Linked DNA regions of Azoarcus sp. KH32C. The protein of the gene in region 1 interacts with the protein of each later gene in a pairwise test. Links are inferred from orthologs where the notes say so. Each region holds a gene or a part of one and is shown on either strand. Other genes may lie near its edges.

Region 1 (7,468 bases):
CCCATCACCATCACGCTCGATCGACGGGAGCATGAGGTTCTCGTCGAAGTCGCCGATCGCGGGCCGGGCATTCCCGAAGGGGAGCGCGAACGGATGCGACACCCCTTTACCCGCCTCGAAAACGCCCGTTCGAACACCAAGGGCGCGGGCCTCGGGCTGGCGATCGTCGAGCGCATCATCGCTTCGCACCACGGCGTGCTGGAACTCGCCGGGCGGGAAGGCGGCGGCTTGCGGGCAATTCTGCATCTTCCCCTTGATGGGAAACGCGCCGGCCGGGCTAGAATGCTCGGAGCCGACAGCGATTTGGGCGAAGCCTGAACCGGTCGGTACAACGACCCGATATAATGTTTCCGCATGAAGATTCTTTTCGATCTGCTTCCCGTCATCCTATTCTTCGGTGCATACAAGGTTGCAGGCAGCAGTCAGGCAACGGCATTCGAACTCGCATCCCGCTGGCTCGGGAGCGGCATTGAACCCTCGCAGGCGCCCATCCTCATTGCTACTGCCGTCGCTATCGTCGCGACGTTCACGCAGATCGCGTGGGTGTGGATTCGTCACCGAAAGGTCGATGCGATGCTGTGGGTGAGCCTCGCGATCATCACCGTATTCGGGGGCGCAACCCTCTTCTTCCATAACCCGACCTTCATCAAGTGGAAGCCGACAGCGCTCTACTGGCTGTTCTCCGGCACCCTGCTGGTCTCCGACCTCGTTCTGAGACGCAACCTCATCCGGAAGATGCTCGAAGCCCAGGTGCGCCTGCCCGAGCCCGTCTGGCCGCGCCTCAACTTCGCCTGGGCGGCCTTCTTCGCCTGCATGGGTGGGCTGAACCTGTATATAGCGTATAACTTTTCCGAAGAGGCCTGGGTCAACTTCAAGCTGTTCGGCGGCACGGGGCTCATGCTGCTGTTCGTGATCCTCCAGGGTTTCTACCTTTCCAGACACATGAACGAGGAAACAACCTGATGTTTTACGCACTGATCGGGGAAGATACCCCCGGTTCGCTCGACAAGCGCATGGCGGCACGTCCGGCGCATCTCGCCCGGCTCCAGGCGCTCAGTGACGAAGGGCGCCTCCTGATCGCGGGACCGATGCCCGCGATCGACTCGCCCGATCCCGGCCCCGCAGGTTTCGCCGGCAGCCTCGTTGTCGCGGAATTCCCCTCGCAGACCGAAGCCGAGGCTTGGCTCGCTGCTGACCCGTACGTCAGCGAGGGCGTTTTCGCACGCACCAGCGTGCGCCCGTTCAAGAAAGTGCTGCCGTGAGCGTCATCGAAGAGATCCGCGCGCGCCTTGCTGCGCTCGAACCGGTGTCGGTAGACATCGGCGACGACAGCCACCTTCACGCGGGCCACGCAGGGGCCCGCAGCGGCGGCCACTACCGCGTGACCGTCGTTTCCGACCACTTTGCGGGCAAGACAAAGGTGGCTCGGCAGCGAATGATTTACGACGCGCTGGGAGACTTGATGCGCACAAGCGTTCATGCCCTGGCGATCGATGGTGCACTGACGGCCGAAGAGGCCAACTCTCAACCTACCCGAAAGGAACTTTGATGAAACGTTTTCCCAGCCGTCTCGCTTTCGGCCTGATCGCCGGCCTGATCGCCCATGCGGCCGTCGCTGCCACGGCGCCGGCGGCCAAGGTCAACGGCACCGCGATTCCCGCCTCCCGGGCCGACGTGATGTTGAACGAACAGCGCTCGCAAGGGGCGCCCGACACCCCCCAGCTGCACGACGCCGTGCGCGAGGAACTGATCCGTCGTGAAGTGCTCGCCCAGGAAGCGGCGAAGAAGGGCATCGACAAGAAGGCGGACATCCAGGCCCAGATGGATCTCGCCCGCCAAGCCGTGCTGCTGCGCGCCTACATCCAGGATTATGTGAAGGCCAACCCGGTTTCGGAAGCCGACCTGAAGAAGGAATACGAGACCATCAAGGGCCAGATGGGCACCAAGGAATACAAGCCCCGCCACGTGCTGGTGGAAACCGAAGACGAAGCCAAGGCCGTGATCACCAAGCTGCGCGCCGGTGAGAAGTTCGAGACCCTGGCCAAGCAGTCGAAGGATCCCGGCTCGAAGGACAACGGCGGCGACCTCGGCTGGAGCAACCCCGGCATGTTCGTGAAGCCGTTCGCCGAAGCGATGGTCAAGCTCGAGAAGGGACAGTACAGCGCGACCCCGGTCAAGAGCGAGTTCGGCTATCACGTCATCCAGCTGGACGACGTTCGCGACCTCAAGGCACCGGACTTCGCCACCGTGAAGCCGCAGCTCGAACAGCGTCTGCAGCAGCAGAAGATCGAGAAGCACATCATGGACCTGCGCGCCAAGGCGAAGGTGGAGTAAGCGGCCCAACCGCTAAGAAAAAAGCCAGCCGCGTAAGCGAGCTGGCTTTTTTTTGACTGAAAGGAGGGAATCGCTCCCTCCCCTCTCCCGCCTCAGAACTGCTCTTCGGCGAGCTCCAGCGCACTCTGCGCACCGTTGACGACCGTGTAGGCCAGCCCTTGGGCCTGCGGCAGGATGTGGTCGGCGTAGAAGCGTGCGGTCACGATCTTCGTCCGGTAGAAGTCCCCACCATCCGCATTCTCGGCCAGGCGCGCTTGCGCGACCAACGCGGCACGGGCCATCTGCCAACCACCGGCCACGATGCCCAGGAGCTTCAGGAAGGGCACCGAACCCACTGATGCAGCCTTCACGTCCTTGCCGTAAGTCGCGAGGATGTACTCGACCGCCGACTCCAGCGCGGCGATGCCGGCCTCGAGGGATTTGCGCATCGCAGCGAAGGAATCCGAAGATTCTTCCGCCAGTTTGGCGGCCACGCGGCGCATTTCGCCGATGACAGCCTTCACGGTGGCGCCCCCTTCGCGGGCAATCTTGCGCCCGATCAGGTCGTTCGCCTGGATCGCGGTCGTGCCTTCGTAGATCGTCGTAATGCGCGAATCGCGGAAATGCTGGGCAGCGCCGGTTTCCTCGATGAAGCCCATACCGCCATGAACCTGCACGCCGGTCGAGCTCACTTCGATCGAATTTTCGGTGAGCCAGCCCTTGACGACCGGGATCATCAGATCGACGAAAGCCTGCTTCTGAGCGCGCACGTTCTCGTCCGGATGAGCGTGGGCGACGTCGGTCGCAGCGCCGACGACGTAGGCCAAGGCGCGCATGGCTTCCGTCTGCGACTTCATCGACATCAGCATGCGGCGAACGTCGGGGTGATGGATGATCGAGACCTTCGGGCCGCCGCGGACGCCGATTTCGGTCCCCTGGATACGATCCTTGGCGTAACCCAGCGCGTGCTGGTAGGCGCGCTCGGACAGCGCCAGGCCTTCCATGCCCACCGCGAAGCGGGCTTCGTTCATCATGATGAACATGTATTCGAGACCACGGTTGGCCTCGCCGACGAGCGTGCCGATGGCGCCGCCGCTGTCGCCGAAGGCCAGCACGCAGGTTGGGCTCGCGTGGATACCGAGCTTATGCTCGATCGACACGCAATGGACATCGTTGCGCGCGCCCGGCGTGCCGTCCGCATTGACCATGAACTTCGGCACCACGAAGAGCGAAATGCCCTTCACGCCTTCCGGTGCATCCGGCAGACGTGCCAGTACGAGGTGAACGATGTTGTCCGTGAGGTCGTGTTCACCGTAGGTGATGAAGATCTTCTGGCCGAAGATCTTGTACGTGCCGTCGCCCTGCGGTTCTGCGCGCGTGCGAACGGCCGCCAGATCCGAGCCCGCCTGCGGTTCGGTGAGGTTCATGGTGCCGGTCCACTCGCCGCTGATCATCTTCGGCAGGTAGGTGGCTTTCTGTTCGTCGGTACCGGTCAGCGCGATCGCTTCGATCGCGCCGTTCGTCAGCATCGGACACAGCGAGAACGCCATGTTGGCCGACTTCCACATTTCCATCACTGCAGTGGCAACCAGTTTGGGCAGGCCCTGGCCCCCGAATTCCGGTTCGCAGGCAAGCGCCGTCCAGCCGGCTTCCGTGAACTGGCGATAGGCGTCCTTCCAGCCGCTCGCCGTGATCACCCTGCCGTCTTCCCACCGTGCCCCTTCCTGGTCGCCTGACCGGTTCAGAGGAGCAAGGACGCCGCTGGCGAACTTGTTGGCCTCGTCGAGAATGGCGTCGACCAGATCCGGCGACACTTCCTCGCAGCCAGGCAACTTCGCAACTTCGTCCAGACCTGCGAGTTCGCGCATCACGAACTGCATGTCACGGATGGGTGCAGTGTAGTGACTCATGTGTTCTTTCTCCCGATACCTGTTTATAAGGGACCGCGCCCGGTTGGGCGCAGTCCTTTGCGGCTTGTTATCGTTCTTGTGAAACGGTCGTCAGGCGACGGCCTTCGCCAGCTCCGGCACCACCTCGAAGAGGTCGCCGACGAGACCGTAATCGGCAACCTGGAAGATCGGCGCTTCCGGATCCTTGTTGATCGCGACGATCACCTTGGAGTCCTTCATACCCGCCAGATGCTGGATCGCGCCCGAGATGCCGACCGCGATGTAGAGCTGGGGGGCGACGATCTTGCCGGTCTGGCCGACCTGGTAGTCGTTCGGCACGTAGCCCGCGTCGACCGCGGCGCGCGAAGCGCCGAGCGCCGCGCCGAGGGCGTCCGCGAGCGGCTCCAGCAGCTGATGGTAGTTCTCGCCGCTGCCGAGGCCACGGCCGCCGGAGACGATGATCTTCGCAGCACCCAGTTCGGGGCGCGCGCTCTTCGTGAGCTCACGGCCCTTCAGCGTCGTGAGGCCCAGGTCGGGGCCGGCAGCGACGGCTTCGACGGCTGCTGCTCCGCCCTGCCCCGCGGCTTCGAAGGCGGTCGTGCGCACGGTGATGACCTTGACGGCGTCAGCGGACTTCACGGTCGCCATCGCGTTGCCGGCGTAGATCGGGCGCACGAAGGTGTCGGCGTCTTCGACCGCGACGATGTCCGAGATCTGCGCGACGTCCAGCAGCGCCGCGACGCGCGGGGCGACGTTCTTGCCATTGGCGGTGCTGGGGGCAAGGATGTGGCTGTAGCCCGCGGCATTGGCGACGACCAGCGCCGCAACGTTCTCGGCGGTCTGGCCTTCGTAGTGGGCGGCATCGGCGACGCGCACCTTGGCCACACCGGCGACTTTTGCCGCTTGCTCCGCGGCCGCGCCGCAGTTCGCACCGGCGACGAGCACGTGGATCTCGCCACCGATCTTCGCGGCAGCCGAGACGGCGTTGAGGGTTGCGGCCTTCAGGGACGCGTTGTCGTGTTCAGCAATAACCAGGATCGCCATCTTCAGATCACCTTCGCTTCGTTCTTGAGCTTGTCGACGAGTTGCGCGACGTCCGCCACCCGCACGCCGGCGCTGCGCTTCGGCGGCTCGGCCACTTTCAGCGTCGCCAGACGCGGGGCGACATCGACGCCGAGATCCGCAGGCTTCACGGTGTCGAGCGGCTTCTTCTTCGCCTTCATGATGTTCGGGAGCGTCGCGTAACGCGGCTCATTCAGACGCAGGTCGGTCGTCACGACCGCCGGCAGCTTGATCTCGAGCGTTTCGAGACCGCCGTCGATCTCGCGCATCACGGTCGCGCGGCCGTCGGCCAGCGTCACCTTCGACGCGAAGGTCGCCTGCGGCCAGCCCATCAGCGCGGCGAGCATCTGGCCGGTCTGGTTGGCGTCGTCGTCGATCGCCTGCTTGCCGCAGATCACGAGTTGCGGGGCTTCCTTGTCGCACAGCACCTTCAGGAGCTTCGCCACCGCCAGCGGCTGCAGCTCGACGTCCGTTTCAACCAGGATGCCGCGGTCGGCACCGATCGCCATCGCGGCGCGCAGCGTCTCCTGGCACGCGCCGACGCCGCAGCTCACCGCCACAACTTCGGTCGCCACGCCGGCTTCCTTCAGGCGCACCGCCTCTTCCACTGCAATCTCGTCGAAGGGGTTCATCGACATCTTTACGTTCGCGATATCGACGCCGGTGCCGTCAGCCTTCACTCGCACCTTGACGTTGTAATCGACCACGCGCTTGACGGGGACCAAAATCTTCAAAGCCGCACTCCTTCTGTCTAATTGCCTTTTCGGCGGTTGCTCTTCGAGTGGGCATTATGTCATCGCAAAAGATGAATCGCACCTTGACCGCCGGACCAAAAAGTCGTTCCATACGCATCGGTATGGTGTGCATACGGTAGCGTATGGCTCACTAATAGTCAATACTATGCCGTATGGAGAATAACTTGACGAAAACACGGGTCCAGTTGGACCGCAATGCATGGGTGCAAGCGGCCACCGAGGTGCTCGCCGAGGAAGGGATTTCGGGCCTTCGCGTGGAGGTGCTCGCAAAGCGCCTGAAGGTGACGAAGGGGAGCTTCTACTGGCATTTCCAGGACAGGCGGGACCTGCTGATGGCGGTCCTCCAGGTCTGGAAGGAAGGCCGGATCCGTGACATCGTCAAGCAGACCCGGGCCGAGCCGGGGCGCGAGCTGCAGCAGATTTATCATGTGATCGACGTCTACAGCACGAGCCGGAGCCGGCGCGGTGCGATGATCGAACTCGCAGTCCGCGACTGGGCGCGGCGTGATTCCGACGCAGCGGCGATCGTCGCCGAGGTGGACGACTGGCGCCTGCGCTGCGCGCGCGAGCTGTTCCTCGCTTGCGGCGTACCGATGGAAGAGGCCTCGAGCCGTTGCATGCTGCTCTATGCGTACGTGTTCGGGATCTCGCTGATGATCTACGACAAGTTCGACAGCGACGTGGCGCGGGTCAAGCGCGACATCGCCGACCTGATTGCGCAGTCGGCGAGCATGAAGGTCACGAGCTAGGTTTCTTCGCCGAAGACCTTTGCCGCGTTGCGCGTCGTCGCGGCAGCGACCTCGTCGAAAGGAATTCCGCGGAGTCCGGCGAGGACTTCGCAGAAGCGCGCGAGGTTTGCGGGTTCGTTGCGTGCCCCCTGCCCCCACGCGGGCGGGATGTCCGGCGCGTCGGTCTCGAGCACGATCGCATCGAGCGGTAGCGTCGCGGCAAGCTCCCGGATGCGACGCGAGCCATCGAAGGTCATTGCGCCGCCGAATCCCAGTTTGAATCCCATCGAGATAAAGACGTCCGCCTGTTGACGGCTGCCGTTGAAGGCGTGGGCGATGCCGCCAGGCACCTCGATGCGGCGGAGGTGCTTGAGGATGTGATCGACCGCGCGGCGCACGTGCAGGATGACCGGCAGACCGAAGCTCCGTGCGAGTTTCAGTTGCGCGACGAAGAAGGCTTCCTGACGCGGGAGCTCAGGTTCGGGAATGAAGAGATCGAGGCCGATCTCGCCCACGGCAATCGGCCCCCCTCGCCCAAGCCGGTCTTCGACGATCTCCAGATCCTCATCGCGTGCCTTTCCGACGTAGAGTGGATGGATGCCATATCCGTGACGAATGTCGGCATGCGCCTCCGCAAGCGCGGCGACGGCATCGAAGTTGGCGACCTCGACGCCGGGAACGACGAAACGACCGATGCCCGCGGCACGGGCAGCTGCCAGGA
Region 2 (5,816 bases), 2.1 Mb from region 1 along the record:
GAGCGCCTGCAGGACGATGTATTCGGCGTGCTCACCGTCGAAGGCTCGCTGGCCTCGCGCAACCACATCGGCGGCACCGCCCCCGAACAGGTCCGCGCCGCTGTCGCACGCGCCCGCGCCGCCCTGCAGTAAAGCTGTCCATGCCGCCGCCCGGCGGCATCCCCCTCGGTGCGCCGTCCGGCGCACCGAACGCTCCCGCATGAATCAATTCACGAAGGCCATGACAAACGGCTTGTTCGGGCCCTTCGCCTGAGCTAGGTTGGAAACGTGCGCCCCAGAAGCGCATTCCATCCGGAAGTGTCGGCGATTCTTACACTTCCAAGTACGCGTGTATCAGCAGACAAAAAATTACCTTAAAAACAGGCATCTGCAATGTTGTAAAAAGCGGCACCAATCTTGCTGAGGCTTCAGCAGACCATGCCTGTTCTACGCACCGATGCTGCAAACGGGAAACGAGATGCCCATGAATAAGAATCCGATGCCCGGCCAAGAGGCGCTTGAAGCGCCCGATGCCGCAACGCCCCCCTTGAGCGTGCGGTCCCGGCGTGGCTTCATCGGCGCCGCCGCGGGCGGTGCGGGGGTGTTCCTCTCCGTCCAGGCACGTACCGCGCTCGGCGCCGTCAGCTGTCAAAGCCCGTCGGCCGCCATCAGTGGCAATCTCAGCGCTCAGCCTGCCAGCGTGACCTGTACCGGCGGAAATTCGCCGACGGTTTGGAAGCTTCAGGACACGCTTTCCAAGTGGCCGGCCGGCGCCACTCCACCGACCTTCAATACTGGGCTCACGGACTCTCTCGGCTGCAACAACGGGCACTCGATACTGGATCCGGCGTCGGTCATCGGCCAGCCGGGCACCCTGGTCAGCAGCATCCTGCCGGGAGCCATTTCCAATACCAGCCTGTGGGCCATCCTGGCCTTTCCGGCCAACTTTTCCGGCGGCGTGCTAATGAGCCACCTGATTGCCGCATGGCTGAACGGCGGTGGTTCCTTCGCGAGCTATCCGATCCAGCGCTGGCAGGTTCTGGAAATGTGGAATGCGCTAAAGACCACCGGCACCTATTGTCCTTCCTCGATGACCTGCCCTGGCAACACCGGCATGACCGAGAGCGAAGTGATCGCCTTCATCACACAGACCTACGATTTCACCTCAGACCTCGTATCCGTCTGCACGATCGCGGGAACCAGCACCAACAGCTCCGGCACCACCACAACGACGACCGGCGGCGGCAAGAAGGGCAAGTAACCGCCTGTCGCAACCTCACGCTTGGCCACACCCTTGCCACCGGGACCGTCGATCCGCCCGTACCCCGGGCGATCCCTTGCTCTCTCGCCCGCGTGGGACGGCGACGGTGCGGCCGTCGTCTTCGATCGGAACTCCGGCGACTACTGGATCGTGTCGCCCCTCGCGCACGAAGTCGTCCGGCGCATCGTCACGACGGGCCAGGAGGATACGGCGGAACTCGTCCACCATCTCACCGACGCCGGATCCCGCACCACCGACACGGAAACAACCGTGATCGGCGTGATCCGTGAACTGGTACAGCGTGAAATCCTGACGGATGCGTAAAACTGGCCTCGCCCCTCATCGACGAGGCAACGGCATTGATCGACACAACCCTCCGAATCGCCCCCGTCACGCTGCGACTCCGCTCGCCGTTCGGGTCGGTTCGCGCGCATGTCGACTTCTTCTACCCCGACGCCGTCGAGACCGGGCGCGCCGACACCTTCACGGACTTCGACGTCCGCATCGCGCGGGGGGCCGGGGTGCGCAGCTGGCTCCGGCCGCAAGCCCAGTTCCTGCTCGACCACAACGAGCCCTTCCTGCCGCTTCCGGCGGCGCAGGCCGCCGCGCTGTTCGAATGGGGACTCAACTGGTGTCTCGCCACGCGACCGCTCGGCTATCTCGTGATGCATGCGGCGGTCGTCGCGCGAGACTCAGACGCCCTGGTGATGCCGGGGTTTCCCGGTGCCGGCAAGAGCACGCTGTGCGCGGCGCTGACCTTTCTGAAGGACTGGCGGCTCCTCTCCGACGAGCTGGCGATACTCGATCCCGAAACCGCCCGCCTGCATCCGAACCCGCGCCCGATCTGCCTCAAGAACGCGTCGATCGACATCGTCGGCGCCTTCCCCGGCGCGACGCTCGGACCGGTCTACCAGGACACGCGCAAGGGCACTGTCACCCATGCTGCGCCCCCGCCCCAATCGCGCGCCAAGGCCGAAAAGACCGCGCGCTGCCGCTGGGTCGTCTTTCCGCGCTATGTCGCCGACGCCGATCCCTGGTGTGACGAAATCGGCCGAGCGGAAGCTTTCGCCCGCATCGCGGAGCAGTCTTTCAACCGCGACCGCATGGGCGAAACCGGCTTTCGCGCCTTGTGCGCGATGCTCGACGGGGCGCGCTGCTTCGAGATTGCTTACGATTCGACCGAGCGCGCGCTGAACCTGATCGATGCCATCACGGGCGGCTGACCCGATGTCGATGAACGCCTCCGCCCCACCGCTGATCGAGGTCCTCAAGGACCCGGCTCGCGCCTGCCGACTCGCGGACGGCGATTGGTCGGCACTGATCGCCAGCGGGCGGGCCGCCAACCTGCTCGGACTTCTGGCGGTTCGCCTGCGGCAGGCGAACATCCCGCTTCCACCAGCCCCGCAGCGCCACCTCGACGCCGTCGCCCAACTCAGCGAGCGCCAGCGCCAGTCGGTCCGCTGGGAAATCCACTGCCTGCAGCGTGCGCTGGCGGCCCTGCGAATACCCGCCGTGCTACTCAAGGGCGCCGCCTATGCGATGTCGGATCACCCCGTGAGCCACGGGCGCCTCTTTGGCGACATCGACATCCTCGTACCCCGTGAAACGATTGGCGACGTCGAACTGCGGCTGATGATCGCCGGCTGGACTTCGGGCAAGAACGACGCCTACGACCAGCGCTATTACCGGCAATGGATGCACGAACTGCCGCCGATGGTGAACGTGCGCCGCGGCACCGTCCTCGACGTCCATCACACCATCCTGCCGCTGACATCGCGCCATGCGCCAGACGCGCGTCACATCATCGAGTCCGCGAGACCGCTCGACGGCTTCCCGTCGATCCGCATCCCACGCCCCGAGCACCTGCTCATCCACAGCATCGTGCACCTCGTGCACGACGGCGAGCTTCCGAACGGACTGCGGGATCTGTTCGACATCGACGGCTTGATTCGGGACGGCGCGCGCGCGCCCGACTTCTGGCTGCGCGTGGAGACCGCCGCGACGGAGCTCGGGCTCGCCGCGCCGACGGCGCTGGGTCTGACGCTCGCGCAGCGGCTGATCGGCAGTCCTGTCCCGACCGAGACCGTCCAACGACTTCGAGCCGGAACGCGTGCGTCGCCGCTCCTTCACGGGCTCTATGCCCGAGCGCTAAGGCCGGACAACGAGGTAAGCGGGGATGTCGGGGCGCTCATCGCGCGAAGCGCGATCTACTTGCGCGCCCATTGGCTGCGCATGCCTCCCCACCTTCTCGCGCGACACTTGCTGTACAAGTCTGCCGCGAGGATGAGGAAGACGGAAGGCAGCGCCGCCGGTGCCGCCTGAGCAGGCGGCGGCAGGGGTCTTACTTCGTGACGACGCCGGCTTCGGCGAGCATCGACTGCAGTTCGCCGTTCTCGTACATCTCGCGCATGATGTCGCAGCCGCCGATGAACTCGCCCTTGATATAGAGCTGCGGGATCGTCGGCCAGTTGGCGTATTCCTTGATGCCGTTTCGGATGTCGTCGTTCTCGAGCACGTTCACCGAGAAGAGGTCGGAAACGCCGAGGTTCTTCAGGATCTGCACGGCAGTCGCCGAGAAGCCGCACATCGGAAACTGCGGCGTCCCCTTCATATAGAGCACGACGGGATTGCCGGCAACCTGTTCGCGAATGACTTCCTGGATGTTCATGGCGTACGCCTCAAAAGTTGAGTAATTAAGTCGGAAAATTTTAGGCATTGCCCGCGGTGCAGTCAACAGCACCGCACTGTGCGTATCTGCGGGGACGGTCAGCGCCCCAGCCACTGGCCGCCCGAGACCCGCTCGATGCCGGCCAGATCCTTCCACGACGCGATCGCGGAGAAGCCCGCGTCGGTCAATAAACCGCGCACCGCCGCCGCCTGATCGTAGCCATGCTCAAGGAAGAGCCAACCGCCGGGCTCCAGATGGGCCGGGGCGCCCGATACGATGGCCGCCAAGTCGTCCAGCCCTTGCGGGCCGGATGCCAGCGCCGTCGCCGGCTCGAAGCGGACATCCCCTTCTTCCAGATGCGGATCCGCCGCCGCGACGTAGGGAGGATTGGCGACGATGAGGTGATAGCGCTCCTCGCCCAGCGCCGAGAACCAGTCGCCGAGCACGAAGGACACGCTGGCCCCGAGACGCGCCGCGTTGGCCATCGCGACCAGCAGGGCCTCGCGCGAGCGGTCCACCGCGGTGACGTCCGCCTCGATCAAGTCCAGCATCAGCGTGATCGCGAGGATACCGCTCCCGGTGCCGAGATCGAGCACGCGTGTGCCCCGCTTGTCGCCGAAATGCGCCATCGCGAGTTCGACGAGGAGTTCCGTGTCGGGGCGCGGGATCAGCACCGCCGGCGTGATATGGAAGGAGCGGCCGAAGAATTCGCGCTCGCCCGTCAGGTAGGCGATCGGTTCGCCCGCCTCGCGCCGCTCGACGAGGGACCGGAACTCGGCCCACTCCGCCACTCCGAGGACCGCCTCGGGAAACGCGATCAGCCGGGAGGCGGGACACTGCAGCACATACCGCAGCAGGATGCGGGCCTCGGCGAGCACGATGTGCGTACGCGCCCACTTGAGGGCACCTGCGACGTCCGGCACGGGATCGACGACAGCCATGTCAGTCGTTCGCCAGGGCGGCGAGCTGTTCGGCCTGGTGTTCGGCCGTCAGCGCCTGGACGAGCTCGTCGATCTCGCCCTGCATCACCGCGTCGAGCTTGTATAGCGTCAGGTTGATGCGATGGTCGGTCACGCGGCCCTGCGGGAAGTTGTAGGTGCGGATGCGCTCGGAACGGTCGCCGCTGCCGACGAGGCTTTTGCGGGTCGCCGCCTCCTTGGCCTGCTGCTCGCGCAGCTGCATGTCGTGGATGCGCGCGGCGAGCACCGACATCGCCTGGGCCCGGTTACGGTGCTGCGAGCGGTCGTCTTGGCATTCGACGACGATCCCGGTCGGCAGGTGAGTGATACGGACCGCCGAGTCCGTCTTGTTGATGTGCTGCCCCCCCGCACCGCTGGCACGGAAGGTGTCGATGCGCAGGTCCGCCGGATTGATGTTCACGGCCTCGATCTCGTCCGCCTCCGGCATGACTGCCACCGTGCAGGCCGAGGTGTGAATGCGCCCCTGCGTCTCGGTCGTGGGCACGCGCTGTACGCGATGTCCGCCGGACTCGAATTTGAGCTTGGAATAGGCTCCGGCGCCGAGCACGCGGACGATTACTTCCTTGTAGCCGCCGAGGTCCGATTCGCTCGCGGATACGACTTCGACCTTCCAGCGCTGCCGTTCGGCGTAGCGCGTATACATCCGCAACAGGTCGCCGGCGAACAGGGCCGCCTCGTCCCCGCCGGTGCCGGCACGGACTTCGAGGAAGAGGTTGCGGTCATCATTGGGATCGCGCGGCAGCAGCGCCCGTTGCAGTTCGCCTTCGAGCGATGCGATGCGTGCCGCACCTTCTTCGAGCTCACTCTCGGCAAGCTCGCGCAATTCCGGATCGGAGAGCATCCCGCGCGCACTCTCGCAGTCTTCCTCGGCCTGGCGATAGGCGCCGTATAGCGACACGACGGGCTCGATCTCGGCCCGCTCGCGTCC

What was found. Proteins that work in one complex are often made in the same cells at the same time.
Region 2: the proteins of AZKH_RS13550 (region 1) and grxD interact in binary tests that used the Escherichia coli proteins (3 or more experiments, as listed by UniProt). The link is inferred for Azoarcus sp. KH32C from one-to-one orthologs.

Annotation. Positions count from the first base shown.
Region 1 is NC_020516.1:3,100,894-3,108,361, forward strand. Bases 1-2,903 are described here. They hold AZKH_RS13550 (BolA family transcriptional regulator), read left to right. Parts: upstream 1-1,258; coding sequence 1,259-1,549; downstream 1,550-2,903. Other genes in these bases: AZKH_RS13535 (ATP-binding protein), read left to right, coding at 1-318; AZKH_RS13540 (septation protein A), read left to right, coding at 355-963; AZKH_RS13545 (YciI family protein), read left to right, coding at 963-1,262; AZKH_RS13555 (peptidylprolyl isomerase), read left to right, coding at 1,549-2,334; AZKH_RS13560 (acyl-CoA dehydrogenase), read right to left, coding at 2,427-2,903. In the rest of the region: more of AZKH_RS13560, read right to left, coding at 2,904-4,223; AZKH_RS13565 (electron transfer flavoprotein subunit alpha/FixB family protein), read right to left, coding at 4,314-5,246; AZKH_RS13570 (electron transfer flavoprotein subunit beta/FixA family protein), read right to left, coding at 5,249-5,998; AZKH_RS13575 (TetR/AcrR family transcriptional regulator), read left to right, coding at 6,172-6,768; AZKH_RS13580 (TatD family hydrolase), read right to left, coding at 6,765-7,468. UniProt on the Escherichia coli protein: Transcriptional regulator that plays an important role in general stress response. Has many effects on cell morphology, cell growth and cell division. Acts by regulating the transcription of many genes, including dacA (PBP-5), dacC (PBP-6), ampC and mreB.
Region 2 is NC_020516.1:959,991-965,806, reverse strand. Bases 2,246-5,148 are described here. They hold grxD (Grx4 family monothiol glutaredoxin), read right to left. Parts: upstream 3,909-5,148; coding sequence 3,582-3,908; downstream 2,246-3,581. Other genes in these bases: prfA (peptide chain release factor 1), read right to left, coding at 4,851-5,148; prmC (peptide chain release factor N(5)-glutamine methyltransferase), read right to left, coding at 4,007-4,849; AZKH_RS04365 (nucleotidyltransferase family protein), read left to right, coding at 2,474-3,562; AZKH_RS04370 (HprK-related kinase A), read left to right, coding at 2,246-2,463. Also shown: argH (argininosuccinate lyase), read left to right, coding at 1-132; AZKH_RS04380 (hypothetical protein), read left to right, coding at 464-1,240; AZKH_RS04375 (hypothetical protein), read left to right, coding at 1,262-1,564; more of AZKH_RS04370, read left to right, coding at 1,600-2,245; more of prfA, read right to left, coding at 5,149-5,816. UniProt on the Escherichia coli protein: Monothiol glutaredoxin involved in the biogenesis of iron-sulfur clusters.